DNA from 2 places in the Bacillus salitolerans genome. Region 1 is predicted to be linked to the other one. Evidence: a T-box and tRNA genes for the amino acid it is inferred to sense, from the RefSeq annotation. Region 1 holds a T-box; the other holds one or more tRNA genes.
What was found. A T-box is a leader RNA that pairs with one kind of tRNA and senses whether it is charged. The one in region 1 lies ahead of thrS (threonine--tRNA ligase), so its partner is inferred to be a tRNA-Thr.
Positions count from the first base shown of each region.

Region 1 (15,959 bases):
AACTCCAAAATATCTTTACTGATGGGAGAAGAACGTTGTTTCCAGTTTCAATTACGACAGAGCGTCCTGATCGAGTGGTTTATAACATTGCCCAAGGTAAAGTAGTTATTTTTATTAATGGCTCTCCCTTTGCTCTTATTGCACCTGCAGTCTTTTGGGACTTCCTAACAAGTATGGATGATTTATACCAGACTTACTGGGTTTCACAATTCTTCCGTTCACTTCGTTTCTTGGGTTTACTTATAGGCCTTGTTTTACCGGCATTATACGTCGGGATTGTGTCGTATAATCCTGAACTACTGCGTTCCCAACTGGCAATATCAATCACGGCTAGTAGGCAGGGCGTACCATACCCTAGTTTCATTGAAGTGTTGTTTATGCTAATCATGATGGAACTTCTTGTTGAAGCGAGTATTAGGCTACCCAAAGCGATAAGTTCGACTGCAACAACTGTTGGTGGATTAATCTTAGGCCAAGCCGCAACGGAGGCTTCACTTGTTAGTAACATCATGATTATTATCGTGGCAGCAGTGGCCATTTCAAACTTCTCTATTCCTCTCAACCAAATGAGCTATGCGATACGTATTATCAAGTATGTACTACTGATTTTTGGAACTCTTTATGGATTAATTGGGCTTGCTGTTGGATTAGTTACACTCACGTTCTATTTGACAAGCATATCCAGTTACGGGGAGCCCTATTTTAAAATTCCTATTCAGAGAAAGCCTAATGAACTAAAGGGGGTCACTTTTCAGAATGGGGAATAGATATTATTATTATATAATTGCCGGAACGATGACTGCCAATATTGTTGCATTTGTTCCACGGATCCTAATTAATAGTCGAATGGAAGGGATGGTTGTAGCGATTCTAATCGGCTCTTTCATCGGGATGGGGTTGATTTATAGCTATACAACGCTGATGAGCAAATTTCCCGGAAAAAGCTATGCGGATATTCTTTATGAATATACTCCAAGATGGTTTGCTGTTTTTTTCACCCTTTTCACAGCTTCTGCTTGGTTTACTTCAGGCTTTATTTTCTTAATGGGGTTTACGTTTATCGCTAAACGATTTATTAATCCTGAAGCATCTTTAACCTCAATTGTATTACTATTTCTTTTACCACTATTGTATGGGTGTGTCATGGATTCTAAACGATTGTTATATGCTACTGAAATGATGCTGGTTTTAATTTTCCCTATCCTAATTATTATTTTTATAAAGGCATATACAAGTGGCAACCTCCATTGGACTACAATGAAAATTCCTATTGTAAATGCGGGGCATATACCGGCATACTTTACAATTGCAGCTGCTGGCTATACGTATGATGGTGTAATGAATTTAGCTCAGTTCAATAAGGTCTTCACGAAAAAAATAAAGATTAAACGTGGGATATATATCACCATGGGCATAATAGGGATCTTAAACTTAGTGACAGCCTCATTTATTCCAATTGGTATTAATGGTATCGATGGAGTGGCCAGTATCAATTATCCGTGGATTCTAACGTCAGATTCATTCCGAATTGAATTGGGATTCTTTGAACGAATTTTTTTTCCATTTTTACTTCTTTTTATGGCAGTTGCGATTCTTGTTATTTTGCATCACTGGCATGTTAGCTATAAATTCCTTAATTATGCCCTGCAATTTCCGAATTTCACATATAAGGGCAAGGAGGTTGTTCCCTATTTGATTTTAACTGCCTTTCTTGCTATTACTCTCTTGGGCGTTCAACGAATTGATGAAATCTTTCTATTTATTTTAGAAAAATGGTGGTTTGTCATTGTTCAACCTTTAGTGATTTGCCATGCCATTGTTTTGTATTTCATGTATCGGAGGGCCAAGAAATGTGGAAGTCTATCCTAATTAGCCTTGTATTCGTCATACTTTTAAGCGGGTGTGCATTTAAAGACATTGATAAACGGTTGTTTGTTCTCGGGTTTGGTATTGATAAAAGTGAGAATGATAAGGAGCCTTATTTAATTTCATTACGGGTGTCAATGCCGAGTTCAAAGGGGGCCGGAAGGGCTGAAGAAAAGTATGTTGTCTTGCAGGAAACGGGTGAATCTATATCAGATGCCATTCAAAAAATCAAAAATCAAGTAGATAAAGAACTAGATTATGGACATACGAAAATCATCTTACTTGGAAGCGACATTGTACCAGGGCGTGCAGGATATATTTCTAGTTGGTTTTCAAGGCAGCATGATATACAACAGATTACATTTGTTGCAGTTGCAGATGGTAAGGCAAAAGACGTCTTCCAAACTAAGCCTAAAACAGAAACACAGCCATCGTATGAGCTTGTCATTGCATTTGAGAGAACGGGGACTGAGGATCCACATATTATCACGAAATATTTATTTGAATACAGAAGAGAATACTATGATGATGGAGTTGACCCTGTACTTCCAGTAGTGAAAGTTAAAGAGAAGCAATATTTGGTCGAAACAGCTGCAATTGTTGATAATGAAGGGAATTTGTTAAAGCTTTCTAGAGAAGAAACACAATTAGTAAATGTAATTAATAGTCCGAAAAATCAAATGTACATTAAGGTTAAATCAAAAGAGAACTTTTTGTCGGTTAGAACTGACAAAAATAATATTAAGATCACCTTACAAACGGATAAGGAGCCCCTTGTCATTAAAATGGAAATGGATATAGGCGGCGTTGTGGAAGAAAGCTTCGAAAAGATAAGTGAAGATGAGCGGAAAATAGCAGAAGAAATGCTTGAAGAGAAACTGAAAGAACAAGTTGAAGACCTGCTGAAAAAAGTTCAAGAGGAGAAGGTTGATCCATTCGGTTTTGGGATACGTTACCGATCCATGCAATGGAATGATTCAAACAGTGCCAAAAGATGGGAGGATATATATCCTCGTGTTCAATTTGAAGTAAAAACAAACGTTAATATTAGGAGCATAGGAACGTTAAAGTGAGCCTTTCTTGAAAGAAGTGATAAGGGAAAATATATTCGTACATTCGAATATCATGTTAAGTTAACTTCTGCTGAAATGTCGTATTTATGAAGTAGTTATCTTTGGATAGTATGTTCATATGTAAGTTAAAGTATTTAACTATTGGATACGAGAGTGCAATAATAGTGGTGCTGATTCATGAAGAAATATGCCACCTTTTGTTGAAGTAAAGAGCAGGATAATGAATGGGAAATTTTTCTCTGTAATGGAATTATCTACCTGATAGTAGAATCCTAAGTGTTATAATTATATGAAGAGATTTGAGAATGGGGTAAGGCACGGGGAATGGTTCGAAACAAGCTGATGGTACTTAGAATTGCTCTAAAGAATGAACAAGCTAAGTAAGATGACAGTATATTTATTGATGATAGAATCGAAAATGTTGAAGGTGCAGAACGTTTGAATAAGAGGATTCACTTAGATAGAAAAAGAATGAATCTATTAGAGTTACATGAATACACAAGCTTATTGACTGTTCAAAAGAATATGCACAAGCACAAATCACAAATTAATGGTAATTTAATACTTAAGGTTCAGCTGCCATTGTGGGTAGCTTTTTATTTTGTAACGAAGCATAAGAGTTTCAATAACCTTTATGTTCTGTTGTAAGTTAATAATTTCAAATAACGACATTGGAGTTGAATGAGGAAATGGTTCAATTAGAACAAGTTTTTAAATATTACGACATGGAAGATAATAATCTCACAGCTTCAAAGATGTATCGATTCTGTCATCAGTGCGGAAATAAATTAGTGCAAAGTGTTTCCAGTAAGCTTAACTTTGTTCAATGTTTGCATTGTAATAATAAAGTTTATAGTAATCCTTTACCAACAGTAGTTGTTCTTATTGAATATGAAGATAAAGTCTTACTCGGAAAGAGAAACGGTCAATATGGAAAAGGAAAATGGTGTATACCAGGTGGTTATCTTGAATATAATGAAGATTTCATAACTGCTGGTTACAGAGAGATAAAGGAAGAGACTGGGCTCGATAAAGATAATATTGAAATTGTGTCTATATTAAATGTTGTTTCTAATTTTATTTCACCCGAACGACATGTGTTATCAGTCGTATTACGAGCAAAATTTATCTCAGGGAACCCTTCCCCAAATGATGATTTAGATGAACTACAATGGTACTCATTAAAAGAAACATTACCTGAATTGTTTTTGCTAGCTGAAAAAAACCTTATTGAATATTACGCGTCTTCCAAATCCAATGGAATATTTATTTCCAAATAGAGAATATATTATTTGTTTGTCAAACATTTTTATCATGTTATGGTTACGATATAAATCTATCCCTGCATACAAATCCGCTCAATAAAACAATATTGGATGGCGGACACGCTTATGCTTGGATGGTCACAAACAGGTCATTTTCATATACAATGGAAATATTCTGTAATCGATTAAAGAGAATAGAGAGGATTATCAAGAATGGTAAATGGGATTATTCATGGTATTATTCTTGCCTTTGGACTCATCCTTCCATTAGGTGTCCAAAACGTATTTGTTTTTAATCAAGGTGCCACCCAGCCACGCTTCAAAAGAGCCTTGCCTGTTGTCATTACAGCATCTCTTTGTGATACCTTGCTTATCACTTTAGCTGTATTGGGGGTCTCTGTTTTAGTCCTAGGGAATGCTGGGATAAAAGTAGCTCTATTAAGTATTGGAATTTTATTTATGATTTATATGGGGTATGTAACGTGGAGAAGTAAGCCTAGCCAGCAATCAATAGACGGAGTAGCAATGACTCCTAAAAAACAAATCGGCTTTGCTGCCTCTGTAAGTTTGTTAAACCCTCATGCTATCTTGGATACGGTTGGTGTAATAGGGACAAGTTCACTATCTTATACTGCCGAAGAAAAACTAGCGTTCACATTAGCGTGTATTCTTGTGTCGTGGTTATGGTTTTTTTCCTTAGCATTTATCGGCAATAAAATAGGCAAGCTTGATAAAACTGGAAATATCATTTTCATGTTGAATAAAGTATCTGCTATTATTATGTGGGGAACCGCCATTTACTTACTGGCAACGTTATTTTTGTAGGGAGGATTATGCTTGAATAAACAACAAATGATAGAAATTTTTACGAAGGAACAAAGGATAGAGCCAGTTCATTCCGGTTGGAGACGTGAGGAATCTGAATTTGTCGTACGTCATGTCGCTTTGTTTGAGGATCATGGATTTATTTCGTTCTCTCAATTAATGGAAGACAACGCAGAGAGAGTAATAGAGGAAGAACTTCGTTATTTTAATAATATTGGGCAACCGTTTGAATGGAAACTGTATGATTACGATCAACCAGCACGGTTAAAGCAGATTCTCGAACAAAAGGGATTTTCGGTTGAAGAACCAGAAGCATTGCTTATTTTAGATATTGAATCTCAAGAGTCACTATTAAACGATAGTATTCCAAATACAATAAAGCCAATTACAGATAATAAGGGAGTAGACGAACTAATCCAACTTGAAAACGATGTGTGGAATACTTCTCACGATAGTCTTGGTGAAAGATTGAAACGGGATTTAATTGAGGATCCTGAACATTTACACATATACGGAGCTTATGAGGACGGAAAGCTAGTTAGTGCCGCTTGGATGTATTTACATAAAGGAACCTCGTTTGGCAGTCTTTGGGGAGGAACGACGCTTCCAAATTATCGTAAAAAGGGTTATTATACGTCATTGCTTGCCATTCGAGCAGGGCAAGCATGGAGTAAAGGTTATAAGCTATTAACCGTAGATGCTAGTCCGATGAGCTCCCCAATCCTTCAAAAAAGAGGGTTTGAATTAGTCGCTTATTCATACCCGTGTATGTCCCCAAAAAGATAATCGAAAATAAATAAGAATAAACAAGCTTCTTTTAGTTTGTTTATTTTTTTGTCTGAATATATTGACATTTCAACATCATCCATTGTATAAAGTAGTTATTATTATAACTACTAAGGAGAGATTGAGTGGAAAATTTAGTAGTCGAACTCCAAAAGATTGGATTTTCACAATATGAAAGTAAGGCATATATTGCACTTCTCAAGCATTCACCTGTTACTGGTTATGAAGTGAGTAAAAGGTCCGGTGTTCCCCGGTCTATGATTTATGAAGTGTTAGGGAAATTGATTGACAGGGGGGCTGTCTACATTGTTCCATCAGATCCTGTTAAATACTCCCCAGTACCGGCTAAGGAAATGGTGTGCCGAATTAGAGAAAGTATGGAGCATACCTTTAGTTATTTAGAAGACCGGTTAAATACGATTGAGCAAGCTCCTGAATTAAACGTCATCCTGCATATAAGTGGTGAGGATGCAGTTATGAAAGAGATGTTGGATGTTATTGGAAGAGCTGAGAAGGAGTTATGGATTTCTGTATGGGAGCCTCAAGTTGAGCAGGTGAAAACAGCTGTAGACAATATTAGAAATCCTGATTTAAGTATCTTTTCGATCATCTTTGGAGCAGAGGAACAAAAAATCGGGCATTCGTTTCACCATAACTATATGCCTCCTCAAGTTGTGCAAGAAAGAATTGGAGGCTGTTTGACAATAGTTGCTCGTGATGGTGAGGAAGTGGTCATTGCGAATTTCCATGATAAGAATGAGCCAAGTGCTGTTAAGACGAAAGATCCAGCCCTCGTTCTAGTAGCTATCGAATATATACGTCATGATATTATGATTGAGGAGATCACGAGAGAATATGGCCCAGAAAAAGTAAATGCATTATGGAGAAGCCGATCAGATTTATTTCAAATTGTGACTGGTAGGAATTTCACTAAAGTGTAAGCGATTCGAACTTGCTTATATGCTTTGCTTTGTAAATATTCAATTCTACCTATCTATAGAAATAGAGTGGGACAATTGAGTATTTTTTCTATCATTTATCCCGCTCCAACTGGCGCTAAGACCCCCACTTCAAAACATTAGATGAATCGAGAAGTTTAAGTGGGGGATAAGCGCCAGTAAGAACCCGATAATATGAACACAGACTAAGATCCCCACATCCTGTGGCAACGTCTGTGTGACCCACATCATGCGGGCCGGGGCTAACAATCAGTGGGGGATGAGGAAAACCCCCACTGATTGAAAGTTTCACTTTATTTGATAGTAGTTATTTATTTAACTACTATTGAGGAGGATGTAATATGCAGAAGAAACAACATTGGAAGAAGGGCTTTTTGGATGCATTACCGATTGGTTTAAGTTTACTCGTATTTGGTGCAATCTTTGGTTTAATGTCGATTCAAGCTGACCTATCTGCTTGGCAAAGTATGGCCATGTCTTTAATAGTATTTGCTGGATCTGCACAATTTGCGACATTATCCATGTTAACTGATGGAGTTAATTTTTGGATGATTGTATTAACGACATTTCTTATAAACTCAAGGCACTTCTTAATGGGGTTATCTATGTCACCATATTATAAAGGGTTTTCCACGACCTACACGAATGTGATGGCGTTCTTTTTAATTGACGAACAATATGCCATAAAACTCAATCATTTTAGAAACCACTTACCGAATAAATATTATATTATTGCTGTGAGCTTAACCCTATATTTAACATGGTTTATTGGGACTTCGATTGGAACAGTGGCAGGAAGCTGGATACCAGATCCAGAGAAACTGGGGTTAGGATTCAGCTTTACCGCTATGTTTCTTGCATTAGTATATTTTCAGCTCACTTCACTGAAAAAGGTCATCGTTTTCATTGTCTGCGGGGGATTAGCTATTCTTCTTACATTACTCTTACCTAATGGTTTAAACTTATTAATTACTGGTATTGTTGCCTTCTTAATAGGATTCGTTTCAAAAGAAGATAAAGAACAACCGAGAGAAGCGTTAGCAATAACTGAAGAAAAAGGAGCGTAAATAAATTGGGTGTTACAGAAACCTTATTATTGTTTTTTTTAATGTCCGTCGTTACGTATATAACTCGTAGAACTTTACTTCGCGTTCCTAGCGATTTTTTTTCCAGTCGAATGAAAAATGGTTTGTCCTTTATTCCTATTGGTATTTTAGCAGGGCTTATCTTTCCTTCATTATTCTTACAAAACAAAGAATTTGTCATCAATCCAATCTACCTAGTGGCAAGTATTCTATGCCTACTATTAATGAAACTAAGCAAAAATGTATTTTTAAGCTTTGGAGTCAGTGTAGCTGGTGTTGTCCTGATTAATCTATTGGTTAACTAAGAGGGCATTAAGAGAATAGTTGTTTTGTACATGCATTGAATATATCGAAAAGTCACATCACAAAAAAGGGAATCCTAGTGGGACTATTCCATTAGGATTCAGAATTTGTTAGTTTTCCTTAAGGATTTCACCTGCAGCCGCTACACTCACTGCTCCCAGGTTTCCATCCTTCCGTTTTCGTAATGCAACTTGATTGTTTTCCATTTCTTTATCACCAACTACCATCATAAATGGGATCTTCTGCATTTCGGCTTCTCTAATCTTAAGTCCTATCTTTTCTACTCTATCATCAATCTCTGATCTGTATCCCATTTGTTCCAACTGTGACTTGACTTGGTGGGCGTATTGTAAGTGTGCATCAGAAATAGGCAAAATTTTCACTTGAACGGGTGAGAGCCAAAGTGGGAATTCCCCAGCATAATGCTCAATTAATATTGCCATAAATCGCTCGATTGACCCATAAATGGCACGGTGGATCATAATTGGACGTTTAGGTTTGTTATCTTCGCCAATATAACTACAGTCAAATTTTTCTGGCATTTGAAAATCAAGTTGAACTGTTCCGCATTGCCAACTGCGATTTAATGAATCGAGAATATGGAAATCAATTTTTGGTCCGTAAAAGGCACCGTCACCCGGATTTACTTGATAATCAAGTCCCTTTTTATTTAAAACTGACTCTAAGGCATTCTCTGCTACATCCCACAATTCAGCTGCACCCATAAAATCGTCAGGTCTTGTTGAAAGTTCAATTTTGTAGCTAAAGCCAAATTTCGAATAGAATTTATTGATTAAGTCCAACACTTTACTTAACTCTTCTTCGATTTGATCTTCACTTACAAATAAATGAGCATCATCTTGAGTGAATGAGCGTACACGTAATAGTCCACTTAATGATCCAGAAAGTTCATGTCTATGAACTAGCCCTAACTCACCATAGCGGATTGGAAGCTCACGATAACTTCTGCGTTTACTATTGAATATAAGAACGGCACCTGGGCAATTCATTGGTTTAATCGCATAGCGTTGGTCATCTACATCCGAAAAGTACATATTTTCGTGGTAATGATCCGAATGTCCGGATTTTTCCCAAAGCTCTTGTTTCATCATGATTGGAGTTTTTATTTCTTGATAACCAGCTTTTTGATGTTCACTTCTCCAAAAATTCTCAAGCTCATTCCTTACTATCATCCCTTTTGGTAAGAAAAATGGCATTCCTGGTGCTTCCTCCATCGATACAAACAATTCTAGCTCTTGACCTAATTTCCTGTGATTTCTCTTTGCTGCTTCTAATTCAATTGACATGTTACATTCCTCCTAAGTTTTTTTGTAAAAAAAAACGCACTCATCCCAAGTAAGGGACGAGTGCGGTCGTGGTGCCACCCTAATTCCGTAAAGTAAAACTGCTTTACGCTCAAAAAGATAACGGATTACCCGATTATGGATACTAAGAAATTCCCCATAATAGCTCAAAGGTGGTAAATCTTAACCTTTTCTTCAGGGCTTTCAGCCATAGGCCCTGTTCTCTGTCAAGAAAGTGAAGTAAGATTCATGTCCTTATCATTGCAAAAAAATATAAATGTGAAAATAAAAAACGCACTCATCCCTAGGAAAGGGACGAGTGCGGTCGTGGTGCCACCCTAATTCCGTAAAGCAACGTGCTTTACGCTCAAAAAGATAACGGATTACCCGATTATGGATACTAAAATGTTCCCCATAATAGCTCAAAGGTGGTAAATCTTGACTTTTTCTTCAGGGCTTTCAGCCGGGGCCCCGTTCTCTGTCAAGAAAGTGAAGTAAGATTCATGTCCTTATCATTGCCCAAAAGTATAAATGTGAAAATAAAAAACGCACCCATCCCAAGCAAGGGACGAGTGCGGTCGTGTTTCCACCCTAATTCCGTAAAGCTAAAATGCTCTACGCTCAAAAAGATAACGGATTACCCGATTATGGATACTAAAATATTCCCCATAATAGCTCAAAGGTGGTAATTCAAACTTATTTCTTCAGGGCTTTCAGCCATAGGCCCTGTCTCTGGTAAAGAAATAACAGCTTGAATCATGTCCTTATCGACGCTTATAAAACGTTTATAAAAATTATTAATTTGGATTATATGTCAATCGATACTTCATGTCAATAGGGAAATTACTTAAAACTCCCCTAATATTTATCTACCGTCGCTCCAAGAACAGCCCCTTTAATGAAAGGTAAACCGTTTAATACCTGTAATTCATCCTTAGTTCCAGTTACAACTATGCCAATGATCAATCCATCTTCTTTATTTTCTTGGATCGCATCATATAAAACATCTTTTACATAAAAAGTGAAAAAATTATTATATTTACTATCCTTCAGTCTTTTCACATCCTCAACAAAGTCTTCTTCTGTTCTTTTGGATTCTTTGAATGTGCTATCAAAATAAGCATCAAACCCATATACCGTTTGAGCAAGATCAGGCCTGTTCTCACCATCTTTAAACAAATCTAATTGTGATTGTGAATAGCTATTTACTCGGTACCAGGTTACATCCACACTATCAGGTATCATGGTATTTATCTCATCTATTGTATAGCCTTGGTCTAATGATAGGGCCATTTCGATGTATTTATCTTCACTGACTTGATTAAGTAAATCAAAATCAACTAGGTAATGGTCATAGTTCAGGTAAGGATGATAAAAGAGCATCACCCTTTCCCCGCTTTCATAGTGAAAGAAACGGTCTACTTGTGGCGGTCCAATCTTTTCATTGATTTGTGCACTTCCACGGTCAGAAGCTGTCGGATTAGCCTTTCCGAATATGTTAAATTCCACTGTTTCATTTCCCCACGGGATAACACGATCTTCAATAACTTTAAATTTTTCGCTACTAAAGGTTCCTCCTAAAAATCCATAATCAAAACTGCTACTGCCTAAAAACACGTTGGGTCCAGAGATCCTTTCATGATATTCAAGATCCCCAAATGCTTTGTAGTGTTGATGATTGACTAATGTTGAATTCAATACAATACCGGCGAATAATAGTATGGGTGTTACGACAACTGATATGATTGTGTTGCGTATTATTGTCGTTCGTTTAGCCTTCTTTATCATTGATTTCACATCTTTATCTTGAAAAGCGAAGTCTATTTCTAATTCATCTTGGTTGACTGATTCGTTGTGATCCTGGTTATTCATCTGTATACCTCCTATAATAATCTCTAAATTGTGCTCGTGCTCTTGCTAGATATGTCTTTACCTTGTTTTCGTTCATATCTAGAACATTACCAATCTCCTTGTACGAAAGCTCTGTATCATATTTAAAAATAAGGATTTGCTTATACACCGGACTTAATCTCTCTAGCGTTTTCCGGACATTTTCCTTTTCTTCATTTTCTAGTAATAAGTCATCCAGCAGCTTTTCATTGCTTGTCATCTCAATCATTATGATCCTCATATCAATTTTCTTCTTTTTACACAAATCATAATATTGATTGATCGAGACTTTAAAAATCCAAGCCGATAATTTATCCGGACTGATTGAATCAATATAGAGTAACGCTTTATAGAGAGAATTTTGGACAATGTCTTTTGCATCTTCTTTGTTACAACCTTGCTTTACTAGGTAAAGATAGACTTTATTCGAAATCTCTTTTATTTGCTGATTAAATGCTGTATTCACAATGTATCGATATTCTCTCCTTTCGAAAGCTTTCAACTATTAAACGAACAAGTAGTTAAAATGTAAACAAATTTTTAAAAAATTTTCTAACAACAGAGGTATTTGTTGTTCTTCGGGCGGGGGGGACAATTTTGAATTTTAATTATTCAGAAAATTACTTTCAATATCTTTGTTGGTCACTTATAATATTAATTGGAAAATGTTTCCTCTAATAATTCTATATGGAAGGAGGACAAGGGTGAAAGTGGTATTCAAAGATGATAAGGAGGTAAATAACAAATGACTCAGCCAATGGTTTCTTATGTAAAAGCAATTAACACTATTTATCTACCAGTTTCGGACATTGTAAAATCTACTGACTGGTACGTGAATAACCTTCATTTAGAATTACTTAATAAAGTCAATGCAGAATCAACTCAAGCACAACTTAAAATTTGTCTAGGCCAAACTATCTTCTTAATTAAAACCGCCGAGAAAAGAAATCTTACTTTTGTAGAAGTGGATGGACATGAACAATGTATTTTAACGCTTGAGGTAACAAATATTAAAGAATTCCACGAGGGGTTAAAACGAAATTTAGTAGATGTAGAGGATATTCAAGATAATGGTGAATGCGGATTATCCTTTTATGTGAAAGACCCAGATGGTAATAAAATTGATATATGGGGTGGATGGGGTCACTAAACAAGTATACGAATAAAATAAGAACCGAAATGGCTCTTAGGCTGTCGAGAAAGTCTCAACAGCCATTTTTTCTTTCTAACAGACTATAAGGTGGTTGTATAGTGAGATAGCTGATCCATCATTGATTCAAGAAAAAGGGGGAACATCCGACAACATTTCCGTGAGTGGGTTTCTATGGACATTTTGATGCGGTTAGATCCAACATTGGGGGGGCAACAAGCTGAGAACCAAGATAGTTCTTATATTATCAGTTCATAAGAAAAACTAACTTATCATCTTTGTCAAACGACGTGACGCTAGTAAAATTATTTAGATAACAGTGAGTATTACTTCATTCTACTAAACATAAGCTTTTGCTAATTAAAGTTTGAACTAAGTACAATAATATGGAGGTTCCAATGAGAATTGAATCAAATAGACTGTCATTTCAGAAGTATACAGAAAATGATGTTGATTTCTTATATTCTCTAGTATCGGACCCAGAGATGGTTCAATATATTGGGGAAGGAACGGTAAGAGACATAGAAGGTACAAACACCTTCTTGAATTGGATATTAAATACGTATAAAACCCGGGAAGATTTAGGATTAATGATTCTAGTTGATAAAGAGAACAATATGAGAGTCGGTCATGCAGGGATCGTTCCTCAAGTGGTTGACGGCACTACTGAATATGAAATAGGGTATTGGATAGTCAAGGAACATTGGGGGAAGAAGCTGGCAACAGAGGCAGCCATTACGTTAAGGGACTATGGGTCTAATATACTTGGTATAGAAAGGTTTATTGCATTGATTCAACCTGGTAATGTAGCGTCGATTATGGTTGCCAAAAAATTAGGAATGAACGTTGAGAAGGAAATAATGAGAGGGAGTAAAAAGGTTCATGTTTATGCGATTTCAAATTCTTCCTTAATCATAGTTTGACAGTTTTGCAATTGAATTAGGAGCTACGTTAAAAATGACTGCATAAGTTCTATGACTTGTCGTAGTGCAAGTCTAATTTATTTTGTATATAGAAAGTTTCGGTGGTTATCGCTGTTCAAAATGCTCCAATATATTTACAATAAATAGTAGATTAAGAAATTTATAGAAAAAAAACTAATAGAAAGGAAAGTGGATGATGAAGAAGATTGTAAAAGGTAGTAAGGTCATACTAGCTGCCACGATTGCCGTTGGTGGGATTGTTCCTATTGGAACAACTGGTTACTTAGGAGGCATCGTGCATGCAACAGAGACGTCAACAGTACCTATAAAGGTTGTTAACTATGAAAAGGTAAGTAAGGATTTTATGAATCATGTAATGGAAGGGAATTGGTCGGAGGCATACCTCTCTTTTAGTCCAGAGCTTAAAAAGTATGTACCTGAAGAATTTCTAAGCACGTTATTTTCGCAGGTAACTACACAATTTGGTAACGTAACGAGTGTAACGAGTGTCGATGTTCATAATAGAATTCCGTTTACGAAAACAGAGGTTTCAGTCGAAGGAGAAGTTTCTCCATTTTCAGTGACCCTATTTGTTAATGAAGAAGGGACTATTGAAGATTTATATATTCCTTTTTATTACGGTCCAAGCAATTATCAAAAACCTACATATGATACAGGAAACTATGTAGAAAAAGAAGTAGTGGTAGGAGAAGGCTCCTCGTTTCCGTTAGCAGGAACACTTACTATGCCAACAGGTGAGGGGCCATTTCCAGCCGTTGTTCTTGTAGCTGGTTCAGGACCGCAAGATCAAGATGTCACAACGATGTCACTAAAGCCCTTCCGTGATCTAGCTGTTGGTCTTGCTAGTCAAGGAATTGCTGTTATTCGTTATGATAAAAGAACGTATGCTCATAATTTGAAAAGTGCAATGAACCCTACTTTGACGATTAAAGAAGAGTCAGTATATGATGCGTTAAAGGCTGTCGATTTGCTATCAAATTTAGATGAAATTGATCAAGATAAAATATTCGTTTTAGGACATAGTCAAGGCGGAATGGAGCTTCCGATGATTATTGACGAAGACAAGGAAGGTAAAATAGCAGGATCTATTTATGCAGCTGCGCCAAGTAGTAAATTAGAAGATCTACTATTATTTCAACAAAAACAAGCATTAGAGCGTGCGATAGAAGCAGGACTACCAGAAGAAGTGGTTGCTCAGCAGAAACAAATTGTAGCTATGTATGAGGAGCAAATTGCTTTACTAAAAAATCCAGCATACTCAAAAGAAAATATTCCTCAAAACTTTGCGCTTGGTAACTCCTATTGGTGGTTTGATCTTGTCAAGTACTCTGCTACAAATACAGCGAAGAAGCAGTCAAATCCATCCCTATTTTTACAAGGGGTAAAGGATATACAAGTACCTGCCACGGAGTTGCTAGGGTGGAAAAAAGCGCTAATGCATCGATCTGATGTGGAATATAAGATGTATCCGGATTTAACACACCCATTAGTGAATTTCAATGGTGTCCCAACTGGAGCAGAATATTCCTTACCAGCCAATGTACCTGCTAATTTTATCGATGACATTGCGTTATGGGTAAAAACTGGAACTTTACTTAATTTATCTGCACTCTATTCAGATTATCAAGATAACCAATATTGGTCTAAACCAGTGGAATGGGCAGTAAAACTGGGAGTTCTTCAAAATTATTTAACTGGTGATAAAATCAATCCAAATGAAGTCGTATCTGAAAAAGAATTGCTAACGTATGTGTTTAGCGTACTGTTCCCTGAAAAACTGACTTCTGATGTTTATGAAGTCGCGAAGGAACTAAATATTCAAGTAAAAGGGAATGAAGATGCTCTTATTAGAAGAGGAGACGTTGCAACTACCTTAGTACGTGCTATTACTTTAGTGGAAGTGACAGAAGGACAAGCTATTCAGTGGTTATATGATCAAGGGATTTCAACAGGATATCCAAATAAAGATGGGGATTATGAGAAGACTGTCCAATCATTTAGACCTGACGATTCCCTAACTAGAGCACAGTCTCTTGCATTTTTATATCGGATTGTTACAGAGTATATGAATCAAAATAAATAAAGAACCAATGAAAAAAGGGGAAATTAAATCATGATTGTGATTTATTTCTCCTTTTTCTAAATATAGTTAATTGCTAAGTCATAAAAAAGTAAAAATAAAGAAGACAAAGTAGGGTGCAAATCCAAGATACAATGGCAAAAACCGTTACTATTTTGTTCTCTGACCAGCCATACTTAAGACCATAATGGAAATGAATGGGTGACATTAAAAACAATCTTTTTTTTGTTTTTTTATAATAGAAAACTTGGATCATTACCGAAAACTGTTCTAGTAAATAGATGAAAAACAGAATTGGAATTAATAGTTCTACTTTTTCTATAATAGCTAGAAAGGATAATGAACCCCCGATTGCCATAGACCCAGTATCACCCATGAATGCCTTAGCAGGATAAAGGTTATAGATTAAAAATCCAGCGATACCTGCAA
Region 1 is NZ_JBHUEM010000057.1:27,492-43,450, reverse strand. It holds gene ACFSCX_RS25120 (spore germination protein) at 1-767, shown strand, start outside; gene ACFSCX_RS25115 (GerAB/ArcD/ProY family transporter) at 757-1,869, shown strand; gene ACFSCX_RS25110 (Ger(x)C family spore germination protein) at 1,851-2,939, shown strand; gene ACFSCX_RS25105 (hypothetical protein) at 3,378-3,587, shown strand; gene ACFSCX_RS25100 (nucleotide triphosphate diphosphatase NUDT15) at 3,629-4,219, shown strand; gene ACFSCX_RS25095 (LysE/ArgO family amino acid transporter) at 4,418-5,029, shown strand; gene ACFSCX_RS25090 (GNAT family N-acetyltransferase) at 5,042-5,815, shown strand; gene ACFSCX_RS25085 (TrmB family transcriptional regulator) at 5,941-6,756, shown strand; gene ACFSCX_RS25080 (AzlC family ABC transporter permease) at 7,116-7,841, shown strand; gene ACFSCX_RS25075 (AzlD domain-containing protein) at 7,847-8,164, shown strand; gene thrS (threonine--tRNA ligase) at 8,273-9,469, opposite strand; T-box leader at 9,519-9,737, opposite strand; T-box leader at 9,775-9,991, opposite strand; T-box leader at 10,028-10,246, opposite strand; gene ACFSCX_RS25065 (anti sigma factor C-terminal domain-containing protein) at 10,325-11,338, opposite strand; gene ACFSCX_RS25060 (RNA polymerase sigma factor) at 11,331-11,822, opposite strand; gene ACFSCX_RS25055 (VOC family protein) at 12,102-12,506, shown strand; gene ACFSCX_RS25050 (GNAT family N-acetyltransferase) at 12,905-13,429, shown strand; gene ACFSCX_RS25045 (S-layer homology domain-containing protein) at 13,626-15,533, shown strand; gene mraY (phospho-N-acetylmuramoyl-pentapeptide-transferase) at 15,607-15,959, opposite strand, start outside.

Region 2 (15,959 bases), on a different contig from region 1:
TACTTTTTGAATAGTACTATTTGGAACTCGTACAGACATTTCTTCCGCAATCGTACAGAACTTTTCATCCCACTCTCCACAAATGAATAAAGAAGGTATCTTTATTTCTTGTAATTGGTCCCAATAGGAAGGCTGCTTCCCCGTTCCCATTCCTTTTAGACTACCTGCTAGTCCAATTGGATTATTGGTTAACCGCTCGGCACGAATAGCCGCTTGAATACTTTCTGGAAGAAGCTTTTGCGATTCGAATAACGGTATGTTTTCCCATTTATTCACAAATTCCGTAATACCCTTCTCAACTATTTCTTCAGCTAATTGTTCATCTGATAGAATTCGCAGATTACGCTCTTCTATACGTTCAATTCCTGGTGAGCTGCTTTCTAGAATGAGAGAGGAAACACGGTTAGGATACGATAACGCAAATGCAATTGCTAGCCGTCCACCCATCGAATAACCTACTAATTGAACGGTGTTTATGTCTAATTTCTCTAAAAATAAATTGAGATCCAAACAAGCAGCGTTCATCTCATACCGTGCTGAATCAAGCGGTGAATCTGTCTCCCCATGGCCAATCAAATCAATTGTAATGACTGTAAAGTGCTCAGATAAATTGGAGGCAATTCCCTTCCAATTTTGTTTACTTCCAGTAAAACCATGCAGGAACAATAGCTTCGGGCCACTTCCTATTATTTCATATGAATAAGTTATATTATTTAAAAGAATTCTCATGTTAACTGTTCCATTAAATATTGGTCAACTAATTCAACTGCTTCGTTCCATAGGTTTCTATGTAATATAACATTTTCATCTCTATTTTCAGTCGGAACCTCCACCACAACTAGTTGATTCATATCAAGACTATTCTTTATTGCCATTTGATACTCTTTCCAATCTTTGACCCTATGAAACACTCCGCCGTACATGTCGACCACTTTCTCATAATCTAAGTTTGTTGGCGTTCCAAATACCTCTTCAAAATGTTTCTTTTCCTTAGATTGGGGTAAGAAAGAAAAGATACCACCACCATTGTTATTAACAATAACGATCGTGATAGGTAGATTGTAGAGTTTACTCATAAGTAAACCATTAAGGTCATGATAAAAAGTTATATCGCCAACAATCAAGATGAGACGTTCATTGTGAGCACTGCAACCTAATGCAGTCGATATGATTCCATCAATTCCATTGGCGCCACGGTTTGCATAAATCTTAACATCTTTATCATTTGTAAAATAAAAGGTATCCAAATCGCGAATTGGCATACTGTTTCCTACAAATAAGCTAGTCCCATTCTCAAGAACCGGTGCTAATGTACGAATAACATCCCCTTCAAACATATACTCTTTTAACTCGCTTAACAGTACAGGTTTTACAAGCTTGTTTAACTTTTTCCAAAGAGTTAAATAGTCAGTTGTTGTTTCTACATCACGTAAAATCCGGGCTGCTTCGTCACAAAAAGAGTGTTCATTCACATGAAAGAAATAGTTCGCCCTTAATGTTGGGTCACGATAATCAGGATCCGAATCAATTACGATGTGATACTTTGCTAATGATTGACTGATAAATTGAGTTAGAACCTTTGAAACCGGCATAGCTCCAAACCGGATAATCACATCTGGTTTTAACGCAGAGAATGCCTTCTCACTTTTCAAAATGGTATCATAGCAATCAATAACTGATGACATATCGTGAGAGCCACTTCGGAGCTGGGAAAGTGGATCTGCCAAGATAGGAAACCCTAACATATTCGCCAAACGCACAACGGCATGCGGGAACCCTCCTTGATCATGTGAACCACACACAATAATACCTCTTTCACATCTAGATGCTTCTAAGAGAATATCTATCATTTCACTAGACATGACTGAACTAGTTGATGCACATATATTCTTTCTTCCATTTACTAAACCCCAATTAAGCTGTTCAAAATTTGGAACGAGTGGCTCACGAAATGGAAAATTCAAATGAACAACCCCTGCTGGTGAAGAAAGTGACGTTGCTACGGAACGAGCAGCGACCATCTTTACATATTGTAGCATCCCTGGGCTATTCTCCGGTATGCCCATCTCAACAAACCATTTACTATACTTTCCATATAAATCAAGCTGATTGATCGCTTGTGGTGCCCCTACATCTCGTAATTCATGTGGTCTGTCTGCAGTTAACACAATAAGAGGTACTCTGGAATACGTTGCCTCGATAATCGCAGGATAGTAATTGGCAGCAGCCGTTCCAGAAGTACATAGTAGTACAACAGGCTTTGTTGAAGCCTTCGCTAATCCTAGTGCAAAAAAAGCTGCCGAACGCTCATCAATATTAATCCATGTTTTTATGGAAGGATGCTCTGTAAACAACAAAGCAAACGGAGTTGATCTTGAACCTGGGCTAATGACTACCTGTTCAACCCCATTAAAAACTAGTTCTTGAATAAAGGTACCTAAATAATCTGTTAGTGCTTTACTGTCATTCATTTACCATGCCTCCAATTGCAGTAAGCATCGGTTTAAACTTAATTTGCGTTTCCTCGTATTCCTGATTAGGCTCCGATTTATCCACAATCCCACAGCCAGCAAATAGGGACGCCCTATTTTCTTGAAACAATCCTGAGCGAATCGCCACCGCAAATTCTCCATTTCCCCTCGAGTCCATCCAACCGATAGGACCTGCATACCAGCCACGATCTAATGCCTCATGCTCTCTAATCTCTTGTAACGCTTTTTCTTGTGGAAACCCGCCAAGAGCAGGGGTTGGATGAAGCTTCTGAACGATGGTTAGTAATGGCGTCCCTTCTTTAGCCTCACCTATAATTGGTGTGTATAAGTGTTGAATGTCTTTTGCTTTAAACACACTTGGTTTCGAAGGTTTTTTAATGTTTACACAGACTTGTTCCATTTCCTTCGCAATCATATCTACAACAAATTGATGTTCGACAAGATTCTTATGATCATTTAACAGCTCTTGTTCCAATAATTCATCTTCTTTTATACTTTCGCCTCTTCTAATAGATCCTGCTAAACAAGTGGAGAATAATTTCTCTTGGTCTTTTTTAATAAGACGCTCTGGTGTTGCACCAATAAATACTGATTTCCCGCTTTCATGGGCAAATATGTAGCTACTCGCCTGATTTTCTTGCAAACGATAAAGAATTGCTTCAACTGGAAAGCTCGTAGAAGTAACAAGTTTAAGTTCACGTGCAAGGACGGCTTTATCAAGCTCACCATTTTGAATATGGCTAACGACATCCTTTATTGATTGAAGCCACTTTTCTACCTCAATCTCTTCCTCTGTATACGTACATTCTTCAGAAAAGTCAAAGGGTTCCTTTACCGATTGAAGGATGTGCTTTTCCTCCATAAGTTGCTGTTGAAACACAACTTCAGGATTATTAGCTTCTGTTACAACCATATTGATTGTTAGCCACATTTTCCCATCAGAATACGTTAGCATAAACTTAGGAATGAAAAGCTTTGATTCCGGAAAATCTCTCCACAGTGGGGTTCTTTCTTTATAAGGGTCAAATGAAAACCCACCAAAAAGTAATGGTCCTGTTGCTTTTGTAGGTTCTTCTAAAAAAAGCAATCCATTATTAATCAAATCGTTCCACTCTTCTTCTATATTTTCAAATCGCTTTGAAGTCCGTTCATTTGATTGAATACTATATGCTGATCCAAGTCCAACAATCCATTCATTTTTGCTTGGCTCTCTCCAATAAAAACGTTCTCCTTTAAATAGCCTTCTTCCAACTGTAAAAAATATAAGGGGGTCTATATCTTCTATTTGATCGGAACGACTAATTAATATAGGTTGCTGTAATCTATTTGCTTCTTTTATTCCATCCACGATGTTGTCATGCCACTTGGTCTGTTGAATGGTTGCCATCTTAAATCCCCCTAAAAAACCTTCTATCTATGTAAACGTTTCAAATTGACTCTACTAAAATACACCTGACTACTGTCCATGTCAATATTTTGTCTATTTATTTCTATTTTATATTGTTTGTCCCGAACCTTAAAGGAAAACGTTTCAAATGCTGTAAAATCATGATGTTTATTCCTTTATAAAAGCGTTGACACTTCTTGTGTGTTCTCCTAAACTTAATGTGATACATTTTGGCGTGGAGAGGTGAAACGTCTATGGAATTACAAACAAATCAAGAACATAACATTAAAGAACAATCTAGCTGGAAAGTTTGGTGGGCATTGACAAGACCACATACGTTAACAGCTGCTTTTGTACCAGTTTTTATTGGAACAGCACTTGCTTTACCATATACGAATATTAATTCTTCTCTATTTATTATCATGTTGCTTGCCTGTTTAATTATTCAAGCTGCGACGAACATGATTAATGAGTACTATGACTTCAAACGAGGACTGGATCATGAAGGTTCTGTCGGTATTGGTGGAGCTATTGTCCGTCATGGAATTCAGCCCAAAACCGTTATAACACTTGCCTTTTTCCTATTTGGGATTGCAACAATACTAGGTGTTTATATTTGTATGCAAACTAGCTGGTGGCTCGCGATTATTGGTACGATCTGTATGGCGGCTGGGTATTTTTATACAGGTGGTCCAGTTCCTATTGCCTATACTCCATTTGGGGAAATGGTAGCCGGTCTATTCATGGGAAATATCATTATTTTACTTTCCTATTATGTGCAGACTAGTACAATTACAGTCGAAAGCGTTCTTATTTCAATGCCAATCTCTATTTTAGTTGGAGCTATCTTGCTTGCTAATAACATACGAGATCTAGATGGTGATAAAGAAAATGGAAGAAAAACATTAGCCATCCTAGTTGGTCGAAAGCGTGCGATTATGGTATTAGCAGGGATGTTTATCGTGTCCTATCTATGGGTCATTGTTTTAATTGGTCTAAAGATAGCCTCCCCTTGGCTACTACTTGTATTATTAAGTATCCCAAAGCCGATTCAAGCAACAAAAGGATTTATTGGAAAAACAATCCCTTTGCAAATGATGCCTGCCATGAAGGCAACTGCTCAAACAAATACGATCTTCGGATTACTCCTATCGATTGGATTAGTCCTTGCCTATTTTATTTAATCCAAAACAATAAACACAGCCTTTCATCTGGAGGGCTGTGTTTTGTTTTTCAGTTTTTCCTACATATGTTTTATTGAACATAGTACATACTATACAAGAAGGTGTTGAATTTAAACCTTATATAAAGGAGGGAACCCATTATGCTTACTGCTCTCCAAATGGAAAAGCTACGAAATCAATTGATCCAAGATAAAAGAGCGATAGTAGATCGATTTGAAAAAGTAGGACACTATGATTTAGAACGAGGAGCGATTCACGAATCAATGGGAGAATTATCAAGCTATGATAACCACCCAGCTGATAATGCCACTGAGCTTTATGAACGCGAAAAAGATATTGCGTTAAACGAACATACAGAAAAAGAACTTAAAGATATAGATGATGCTCTCCAAGCCATGCAGGATGGGACATATGGGATTTGTAAAGAATGTGGTAAAGAAATTGATCTAGAGCGTCTTGAGGCACTTCCAACAGTCCTATACTGTAAAGAGCATACTCCTGATCATCTCGTATCTCATGAAAGACCAGTTGAGGAAAATGTATTAATGCCTGCCTTTGGCCGATTTGAATATGATGAATCAGAAGGAGAGGCATATGATGCCGAGGATTCATGGCAAGACGTTGCCCGTTATGGAACTTCTGAAACTCCATCTGATATAGACATGGAAGTAGAGCATTATAATGACGCATACGTAGAATCAGATGATCCAGTAGGATATGTAGAGGTTTATGAGAACTTTATCGGCACAGATATAGAAGGTAAAAATATCACTGTTTATCCAAATCATCAACATGAACAATATGAAGATATATTAGATGAAGAAGGAACAATGACTATATTTGGAGATCTACCTCCTGGAGAAAAAGAGCCATACGTTGAAGAAGGAAAGGATCACTACAGATAAACACAACGATAGAACGATAAGTCTGCAGCCACAGGTTGTTTCCTTGAAGTTTACAATTTATCTTATAGAGGGATGAACAAACAAAAGGCGCAATCGCCCGTTTAACCTAAGGCAGAGCAAATGTTCCTAAATGAGAAAAGGGTGATTTTCCCCTTTTACTCATTTAGAAACATTTGACCTCGAGTCGCTAGGTGCTGGAGCTGGATTTCAAGTCATTAGCCCATTCTCTTACTGAAAACGTTTATACTTTCTTATAATTTTAAAAAGCAGTCCTATACAGGACTGCTTTGTCATTTATGGGTTGAATTATAGCTTAACTACGTTAGCTGCTTGTGGTCCACGGTTACCTTCAACGATTTCGAAGCTAACTTCTTGACCTTCTTCTAAAGATTTGAAACCTTCAGATTGGATTGCTGAGAAATGTACGAATACGTCGTCTCCACCTTCAACTTCGATGAATCCAAAACCTTTTTCGCTGTTAAACCATTTTACTTTACCGTTTTGCATTTAATTGACCTCCTAGAACTGGTACATCTCGGTACCAAAAGATTCACTGCCGAGAAGATGAAAAGACGCATAATAATACACATTAAAAAACCCTCAATCAAAATGTTTAGAAGTAAAAACTTACCAAACATTTCTCATGAAGGTATAACATTCTTACTTTCTAACTTTTCTAAACTTGCTCGATAGTAACTACAATATAACACACGAATTACGGTATAGTCAACAATTGCTAATGTTTATTTTACTAGTACCTTCGATAATCCCCAGATTCCATCTGCATATTCTTTGATCGTCCGATCACTTGAAAAATATCCAGATTTTGAGATATTTAACGTACTCTTACGATACCAGTCACTCTTCTTACCATATCCCCTTCCGACTTCTTGTTGAATTGGGATATAGGCTAATAAATCCTTTAAAACAAAGAATTCATCATTTTGAACAAGTAGAGAATCATAAATTAGCTCAAATTCGGTTCCAGTTTTAGGAAAAAATCCGTTAACTAATTGATCCACTACCATTTGAATCGGTTTATTATGATGATAATAATCAGTTGAACGATATCCACCATTTTCGTAATAATTTAATACTTCATCGGAAGTAAGACCAAACGTATAAATATTCTCCTTACCGACAGCATCTCCTATCTCAATATTAGCTCCATCCAAGGTACCTAGAGTTAAAGCACCATTCATCATAAACTTCATATTTCCTGTTCCAGAAGCTTCCTTACTGGCAGTAGAAATTTGAATACTAACATCAGTAGCTGGAATAATTTCCTCTGCTATAGAAACACGATAATTTTCAATAAATACCACTTTTAGAATGTTACTAATAACTGGATCATGATTAACTTTGTCCGCAACGGTGTTAATGAGTTTAATAATTTTCTTTGCATAATGATATCCTGGAGAAGCCTTCGCTCCAAAAATAAAGGTTCGTGGGTGAATGTCATAATTTGGATTTTCTTTTAACTTGTTGTATAGATGCATAATGTGTAAAACATTTAGTAGCTGTCGTTTATATGCATGCAGCCTTTTAACCTGAACATCAAAAATGGATTGGGTATCAATTTTTAATCCTGTTTGATTATATATTCGGCTTGCCAGTATCTCTTTACGTTTCTGTTTCACATTCATCAATTGTTCTTTAAACGAGTAATTATCGGCAAAGTGTTCAAGTCTTCTTAATTCTTCTGGTTCAGTTATCCATTTCTCTCCTATAGAATCCGTTATAAGTGTAGAAAGCTGAGGATTTGCCTTTAATAGCCACCTGCGATGAGTAATTCCGTTTGTTTTGTTATTAAATCGATTAGGGAATAACACATAAAAATCATTCATTTCACGATGCTTTAAAATCTCAGTATGGATTTTTGCCACACCGTTAATAGAATGACTTCCTACAATAGCCAGATGGGCCATTCGAATGACGCCATGAGATATAAGGGCCATTCTTTCAATGTGGTCCCATTCTCCTGTGTAAATATCCCATAACTCCCTACAAAATCTTTCGTTAATTTCTTCAACAATCATGAAGATTCTAGGTAATAACGGCTTAAAAATAGGAACCGGCCATCTTTCTAACGCTTCAGAAAGAGTTGTATGATTCGTATATGAAATGGTTTTGGTAGTAATCTCCCATGCCTCATCCCATGGAATACTTTCTTCGTCAACCAAGATTCTCATTAATTCAGGGATTGCTAACACGGGATGAGTATCATTAATATGAATCGCTACATATTGGTATAAGGTGGACAAATCCGGATACTGCTTACGATAGGAATTAATAATACTACGTAAACTTGCTGCCACAAGGAAGTATTGTTGCTTCAGTCTTAGTATTTTCCCCTCATCATTCGTATCATCTGGATAAAGAAACTCAGAAACAGCTTCTGTTTCACGCTTATATTGTAGGACATTTTTATGTGTTGGATAGGGTGCAGCCTCTGCATTCCACAAACGTAAAGTATTAACTGTACTTGTTTTATAACCGATAATGGGCATGTCGTAAGGTACTGCTGTAATCGTCTCAGCACCTATATGACGAAACTTTAAGTGGTCATTTTCACGATAGGCTTCTACCTCACCCCAAAACTTGACATCTACTGCCTCATCAGCCCTTCTAACCTCCCAAACGTTCCCATGTGTCAGCCATTGTTCAGGTAATTCAACCTGATACCCATTGACAATTTTCTGATCAAACAAGCCATGCTTGTATCGAATACCACAGCCATGGCCAGGTAAGTTTAGAGAGGCGAGTGAATCTAAAAAGCAAGCAGCCAATCTTCCTAATCCACCATTACCTAAGCCAGCATCAATTTCACATTCTTCAAGCTCTACAAGAGATATTCCTATTTCGCGTAATGCTTCTTCACATAAATCACGAATTCCAAGATTTAAAAGATTATTCCCAAGCATTCGACCAAGCAAAAATTCTATCGATAAATAATACACTTGTTTTCTTTTACAAGTTCTATGTTTTTCATTTGTTTCAATCCACTGAGCACTAATTTGTTCCCTTACCAGCTGTCCTAGGGCATGATATTGTTCACTTACAGTTGTGTCTTCAAAGCGCTTACCGTACATCATTTGAAGCTTCTGTAAAAAGATAAGCTTAAACTGCTCCTTGCTTTGGAACATACCCCTCACCCCTAACAGGTATAATTAGTTTTGAATATAGTTGATTGTACATAAATGCAGACCGACCTGAGCTATTATCTTCACTCATTGCATTTTGCATCAGTGACAGCCAAATGTCTTTATTATGATAGAAGGAAATAGCACGGTGAATGGTGTATAGCATGTCATGAGCATTAAAGTTAGTAAAACTAAAGCCGTTCCCTGTACCCTCTCCTTCATTGTACGAGGTCACGGTATCATTTAATCCACCGGTTTCTCGAACAATCGGGATTGTACCATACCTCATCGCAATAAGCTGCCCTAACCCACATGGCTCGAATTTCGAAGGCATTAAAAACATGTCTGAACCGGCATATATAAGCCTAGCTAAAGTTTCATCAAACCCAATATACGTCCGTACTTGATTTGGATACATATGACTCATCTTCTCAAAGAATTGTTCATATTCAGTATCACCTGAGCCAAGAACAATAAATTGAACATTGAACTGCATCAACTCTTGAAATATATGTTGTACTAACTCTATCCCTTTTTGCCTTGTCAATCTTGTAATCATGGCAATGATTGGAACAGATGTATCTTCATTTAGATGGAAGTGTGATTGGAGAACCCGTTTGTTCTTTTCCTTATACATAAGGTTATATTGGTCATACAAATATGGTATCGCAGGGTCCTGTGCCGGATCATACTCTTCATAATCAATTCCATTTAGTATGCCATAAAAAGATTCACGTCTTTCTCTTAATAATCCATCAAGCTTCTCCCCGAAATAAGGAGTCTGGATTTCATGGCAATAGGTAGGACTAACGGTTGTGATGTAATCTGACGCTAAAATACCCGCCTTCATAAAATTAACCATGCCATAAAACTCTAGAGAGCCTGCTGTAAAATAGGAATCGTCTATATTTAATAGATCATGAAGAATTTCTTTTGGAAACAGACCTTGAAAATGCAAATTGTGAATCGTAAATACCGTTCTTATTTCAAAGTGAAACACTTCCTTGATCAGAAAAGGTATCATTGCTGTATGCCAATCATGACAATGAACAATATCTGGCTTTACTTCTAATTGTGAGATAAACGAGATGACTGCGTGGGAAAAATAAGAAAAACGTTCACCATCATCAAAATGGCCATATAAGGTGTCTCTCTTAAAGTAGTACTCATTATCAATAAAATAATAGGTGATTCCGCCAAGCTCTAGCATATCTATCCCAACAAATTGCTCTCTCCAGCCGACTCGAACTGTAAATGAGTTTTGATGGTTCATGCTCTCTACAAATTGTCTTGGTATTCTACTATATTTCGGCAGAATGACAGATACATTTGCTCCATATTGTTTAAGTTCAATAGGAAGGGAACCAGCCACATCGGCCAGCCCCCCTGTTTTGACAAATGGAACACATTCAGATACAACAAACAGGATATTCATAAATTCATCACCGCTCCTTGTATCGTCCCTTTTTCCAACACAAAAGGTCGGCTTTTCTCCCCATAAAGCTTAACGTTTTCTCCAACTTTGACATCCTTATCCAATATCACTGATTCTAATGTACATCTATCTCTTATTAGACTTTGTTGCATAATCACACTATTTTTTATTACCGTCCCCTTCCCTACTCTAACTGCTCGAAACAAAATACTGTTTTCTATATGGCCTTCAATGATGCATCCATTGGCAATAATCGAATTTTTCACCTTTGCTCCATCCATATATCTTGCGGGTGGTTCATCCTTCACTTTTGTATAAATTGGTCTATTTTTTATAAATAATTGTTTCCATACATCATGATTCAGCATCTCTAAGCTGTGATAGTAGTAAGCTTCAATGGAATTGATTTGGGCAACATACCCGTCATACTCGTAACTATGCAACCGATACATCATGTGACGGTCACAAAGAACATCAGAAAAATGAGTGTAACCAGATTCTTTATAATGACAGAATAAATCCATTAAAAACTCTTTTTTTAATAGGTACATATTTAGTGGTCTGCCATTTTTTCGAACCGTTGTAATATCTGCTCCTGTCTCTTTATGACTCATTAGAACTTTTCTAAAGTCGATGTTACAAATCGTGTTACAGTTTGTTATGACCACATACTCCTGTGTACTTCTTAAAAAATAGTCGATATTTGCTTGCATATGAGAGAAAGAACCAAATTCATCTACAAAAGAATCATCATGCCCATCTGTTGGTGGAAAGAAAAATAGTCCATCTCTCTTTCTATTTAAATCCCATTGCTTTCCTGAGCCTAAATGATCCATGAGTGATCGATATTGATGTTTTGGAAATATAGCGACTGATTGAATCCCTGAGTTCACCATGTTGGATAGTACGAAGTCAATTAAGCGATAACGTCCTCCAAATGGTATTGCTGCTAACGATCGTTTGGATGTTAGTAATCGTAGTGATTCATGAATGGTGGTTGCATCAATTAAGCCCATCATTGTGTCTTTCATTTGCAGGAAAACCTCCGTTATATAGACTCTGCGTTAGCAGTTTGGTGTGAGGATAGCATCTCTTCTGAAACTAAAATGATTTCTTCAGAGTCTCTTTCTGATCGAATAATCGTGCCCGTTTCAATTTTTACACCAGAAGGAATAATGGCTCGTTCAATAAAAACATTCTCACCTATTTGAACATCTGGCATAATGACAGAGTCTTTAATATATGAACCCTTACCAACATATACCCCTTGAAATACGACACAATGATCTATGGTCCCATAAATTTCACAACCTTCATTTATCAGAGATTTCTCAATTGATGCGTCTGGTGAAATATATTGGGGTGGTTGATTTGGATTTACCGAATATACTCTCCAAGCATGATCATATAGGTTAAGCTCAGGCTGATCCTCTAATAAATCCATATTGGCTTCCCATAAGCTCTTTACCGTTCCTACATCCTTCCAATATCCTTGGAAAGGATAGGCCATTAGTTTTTTCTTCTCATCTAATAAAAGAGGAATTACATCCTTACCAAAATCATGGCTGGATTCTGGATTACGGTCATCCATCTCAAGATACTCCTTAAGAATAGAGTAAGAAAATATATAGATTCCCATCGAAGCCAAATTGTTTTTGGGAGCCGCTGGCTTTTCTTCAAATTCAATAATTTTCAGCTCATGATTCGTATTCATAATGCCAAACCGACTTGCTTCCTCCCATGGGACTTCGATAACTGAAATGGTGACATCGGCTTCTTTTTCAACATGGTATGAAAGCAACTCCGCATAATCCATTTTGTAAATATGATCGCCTGATAAAATGAGGACATAATCTGGCTCATACTGCTTGATATAATTTAAGTTTTGATAGATAGCACTAGCAGTCCCTGTGTACCATCTCATATTGTTCGATTCTAGATAAGGAGGTAATACAGTAACTCCACCATGCTTGCGATCTAAGTCCCAAGCACTTCCAATTCCGATATATGAATTTAATAGAAGGGGTTGATATTGCGTTAATACTCCAACTGTTTCAATCCCAGAATTTGTACAATTGCTCAGTGAGAAATCAATAATACGATATTTCCCACCAAATGGAACCGCAGGCTTAGCTAAATTCTTAGTGAGTGTACTAAGACGACTTCCCTTACCACCTGCTAAAAGCATGGCAACACATCTTCTCTGAATCATTGCAATAATCTCCCCTCTCGGAAATAAGTAGAAATAGTATTGTATTTAATATGCATAGAGAGATGCATACATGACATAACTGAAAAAAACGAAATATTTAGTTTTCATTAATCATTTTTTGTGCGAAGGTGCGAAATATAATTTGTTTAATAGGAAAGATTCATTCATGTAAAAAACGAAGAAATCCGAGTAATTATAACTATTCAAGTCGGCATTTTTATTTCCTTGTAAAAAAAATCGCGCGAAAGACACTTTCGTATGACAGCTTTTTACAAGAATAGAGGAAGGATATCATATAAAAAAGAATGTAGGCGAAACATGTAGAAGGTCATTACGAGGGGAATGGAAATTTGGTAATTAACGAAAAAAACAAGTCCCATTTTTGCAATAGGAGGCCTTTCTGTGCTAAAAGTCATTACTACTAAACCAAATAAAATACTACTAGAGGGTTACTGAAGGCGTTCAAGTTTATACTATTTCAACTGGCAGTATTTCTCAAAGGGACCACGGGCGAGTTCCAGTATTTGTCAAATGGTTGAAATGTGGTGAAAAATGGTTGAAATAATGTCACGAATGGTTGGAATCAGGTGGGAAAAAGTTGAAATAATGTCTCGAATGGTTGGAATCAGGAAAAAATCGTTGTATTAAGTGCAGATATCTATACTTTTCTTGATTGTTAAGGAGCTGACCCAATCATAATCAATTAGTTATTACTATTTCTCCTTATGTGCTGGTCTGGTTGGAGAACTAAAACATTTTGAATCATGGGCCTGTATCTTATTGAAAGCTTAGATACTACTTTCGGATTATATTACTAAAATAGAAAAAGCTCTGCATATTTGCAGAGCTTTAAGAGATGACCCATACGGGATTCGAACCCGTGTTACCGCCGTGAAAGGGCGGTGTCTTAACCGCTTGACCAATGGGCCGTTATATAAACATTTATGGCGGAGAAGGAGGGATTTGAACCCTCGCGCCGCGTTAACGACCTACACCCTTAGCAGGGGCGCCTCTTCAGCCACTTGAGTACTTCCCCATATTTGGCTCCACCAGTAGGATTCGAACCTACGACCCTTCGGTTAACAGCCGAATGCTCTACCGCTGAGCTATGGTGGAATGATTATAAAAAATTATATGGTGGGCCTAAATGGACTCGAACCATCGACCTCACGCTTATCAGGCGTGCGCTCTAACCAGCTGAGCTATAGGCCCTAAAGTTAGTAAGGTATAATGGAGCGGGTGATGAGAATCGAACTCACGACATCAGCTTGGAAGGCTGAGGTTTTACCATTAAACTACACCCGCATATGGCTGGGCTAGCTGGATTCGAACCAACGCATGACGGAGTCAAAGTCCGTTGCCTTACCGCTTGGCTATAGCCCATTAATCAAAAGACAGTAAAAATTATAGTTTAAAGTTCATTACATGTAAAGTTATAATGGGGCGACCGAAGGGAATCGAACCCTCGAATGTCGGAACCACAATCCGATGCGTTAACCACTTCGCCACGATCGCCATTGTTATATATAATGGTGGAGGGGGACAGATTCGAACTGCCGAACCCAGAGGGAGCGGATTTACAGTCCGCCGCGTTTAGCCACTTCGCTACCCCTCCATATGTTAAAGAAACAAAATAGTTTAAAGTAAATGGTGCCGGCTATAGGATTTGAACCCACGACCTACTGATTACAAGTCAGTTGCTCTACCAACTGAGCTAAGCCGGCGTATATTGGATGTCTTATTAATTGAATAATTGATAGTACTTGTCGTCCCAATTTCAGATAGTTAAAACAAGAAGAGACTCGATTGGTACGCTGACGCATATCCTTCGAAGCCAATTCCGACGTGCTCACCAACTGAGCTATGCCGGCAAATTAATAGAAATGGTGGCTCGGGACGGAATCGAACCGCCGACACAAGGATTTTCAGTCCTTTGCTCTACCGACTGAGCTACCGAGCCATAATAGTGGCGGTCCCGACGGGAATCGAACCCGCGATCTCCTGCGTGACAGGCAGGCATGTTAACCGCTACACCACGGGACCACTTTGGTTGCGGGGGCAGGATTTGAACCTACGACCTTCGGGTTATGAGCCCGACGAGCTACCAGACTGCTCCACCCCGCGACAATAGAAATTATTCAGTTTTCACTGTGCCATTTAAAGAATATGGCGGAGGAAGAGGGATTCGAACCCCCGCGGGCTGTTACACCCCTGTCGGTTTTCAAGACCGATCCCTTCAGCCGGACTTGGGTATTCCTCCGTATAGTAAATGGTGGACCTTGTAGGACTCGAACCTACGACCGGACGGTTATGAGCCGTCTGCTCTAACCAGCTGAGCTAAAGGTCCTTATTTAGCTCTATATAAATCCTTTTTTAAGGATAGCGGCGGAGGGGATCGAACCCCCGACCTCACGGGTATGAACCGTACGCTCTAGCCAGCTGAGCTACACCGCCATATTAGTATTTTTTAAGTTTTTTGAACAGAAGTATAATATATCATATCATCACTTGAGTAGGCAATATGAATTTACTTCCAATTTGCTAATGATAGTTCAATTATAACTTAAAGTGGAGCCTAGCGGGATCGAACCGCTGACCTCCTGCGTGCAAGGCAGGCGCTCTCCCAGCTGAGCTAAGGCCCCATATTATATTTAATGGTCGGGAAGACAGGATTTGAACCTGCGACCCCCTGGTCCCAAACCAGGTGCTCTACCAAGCTGAGCCACTTCCCGAAAATAATGGCGCGCCCGAGAGGAGTCGAACCCCTAACCTTTTGATCCGTAGTCAAACGCTCTATCCAATTGAGCTACGGGCGCTAAATGGTGCCGAGGACCGGAATCGAACCGGTACGGTAGTCACCTACCGCAGGATTTTAAGTCCTGTGCGTCTGCCAGTTCCGCCACCCCGGCGATATAAATATATGGTGCGGATGAAGGGAGTCGAACCCCCACGCCGTAAGGCGCCAGATCCTAAGTCTGGTGCGTCTGCCAATTCCGCCACATCCGCGTACTAAGAAGAAATACTAATTATTATAAATGGTGGAGGATGACGGGATCGAACCGCCGACCCCCTGCTTGTAAGGCAGGTGCTCTCCCAGCTGAGCTAATCCTCCAAAAGTATATGATAAAAACTAGCGACTCTTACTATTATACAAACTTATAAAAAAATAGCAAGAGAAAATCACAAAAAAATATTCCTTCA
Region 2 is NZ_JBHUEM010000054.1:1,233-17,191, reverse strand. It holds gene menH (2-succinyl-6-hydroxy-2,4-cyclohexadiene-1-carboxylate synthase) at 1-729, opposite strand, end outside; gene menD (2-succinyl-5-enolpyruvyl-6-hydroxy-3-cyclohexene-1-carboxylic-acid synthase) at 726-2,471, opposite strand; gene ACFSCX_RS22050 (isochorismate synthase) at 2,464-3,879, opposite strand; gene ACFSCX_RS22045 (1,4-dihydroxy-2-naphthoate polyprenyltransferase) at 4,134-5,063, shown strand; gene ACFSCX_RS22040 (TraR/DksA C4-type zinc finger protein) at 5,204-5,968, shown strand; gene cspD (cold-shock protein CspD) at 6,275-6,475, opposite strand; gene ACFSCX_RS22030 (glycogen/starch/alpha-glucan phosphorylase) at 6,712-9,114, opposite strand; gene glgA (glycogen synthase GlgA) at 9,089-10,546, opposite strand; gene ACFSCX_RS22020 (GlgC family sugar phosphate nucleotidyltransferase) at 10,543-11,577, opposite strand; gene ACFSCX_RS22015 (glucose-1-phosphate adenylyltransferase) at 11,595-12,758, opposite strand; tRNA gene ACFSCX_RS22010 (tRNA-Glu) at 13,616-13,687, opposite strand; tRNA gene ACFSCX_RS22005 (tRNA-Ser) at 13,704-13,794, opposite strand; tRNA gene ACFSCX_RS22000 (tRNA-Asn) at 13,800-13,874, opposite strand; tRNA gene ACFSCX_RS21995 (tRNA-Ile) at 13,894-13,970, opposite strand; tRNA gene ACFSCX_RS21990 (tRNA-Gly) at 13,990-14,063, opposite strand; tRNA gene ACFSCX_RS21985 (tRNA-Gln) at 14,067-14,141, opposite strand; tRNA gene ACFSCX_RS21980 (tRNA-His) at 14,198-14,273, opposite strand; tRNA gene ACFSCX_RS21975 (tRNA-Tyr) at 14,289-14,373, opposite strand; tRNA gene ACFSCX_RS21970 (tRNA-Thr) at 14,407-14,482, opposite strand; tRNA gene ACFSCX_RS21965 (tRNA-Phe) at 14,643-14,718, opposite strand; tRNA gene ACFSCX_RS21960 (tRNA-Asp) at 14,726-14,801, opposite strand; tRNA gene ACFSCX_RS21955 (tRNA-Met) at 14,806-14,882, opposite strand; tRNA gene ACFSCX_RS21950 (tRNA-Ser) at 14,926-15,018, opposite strand; tRNA gene ACFSCX_RS21945 (tRNA-Ile) at 15,029-15,105, opposite strand; tRNA gene ACFSCX_RS21940 (tRNA-Met) at 15,139-15,212, opposite strand; tRNA gene ACFSCX_RS21935 (tRNA-Ala) at 15,328-15,400, opposite strand; tRNA gene ACFSCX_RS21930 (tRNA-Pro) at 15,414-15,490, opposite strand; tRNA gene ACFSCX_RS21925 (tRNA-Arg) at 15,498-15,574, opposite strand; tRNA gene ACFSCX_RS21920 (tRNA-Leu) at 15,579-15,667, opposite strand; tRNA gene ACFSCX_RS21915 (tRNA-Leu) at 15,680-15,764, opposite strand; tRNA gene ACFSCX_RS21910 (tRNA-Val) at 15,795-15,870, opposite strand.
Region 2: it has a tRNA-Thr gene. The T-box ahead of thrS (threonine--tRNA ligase) is inferred to sense a tRNA for this amino acid. The anticodon was not compared.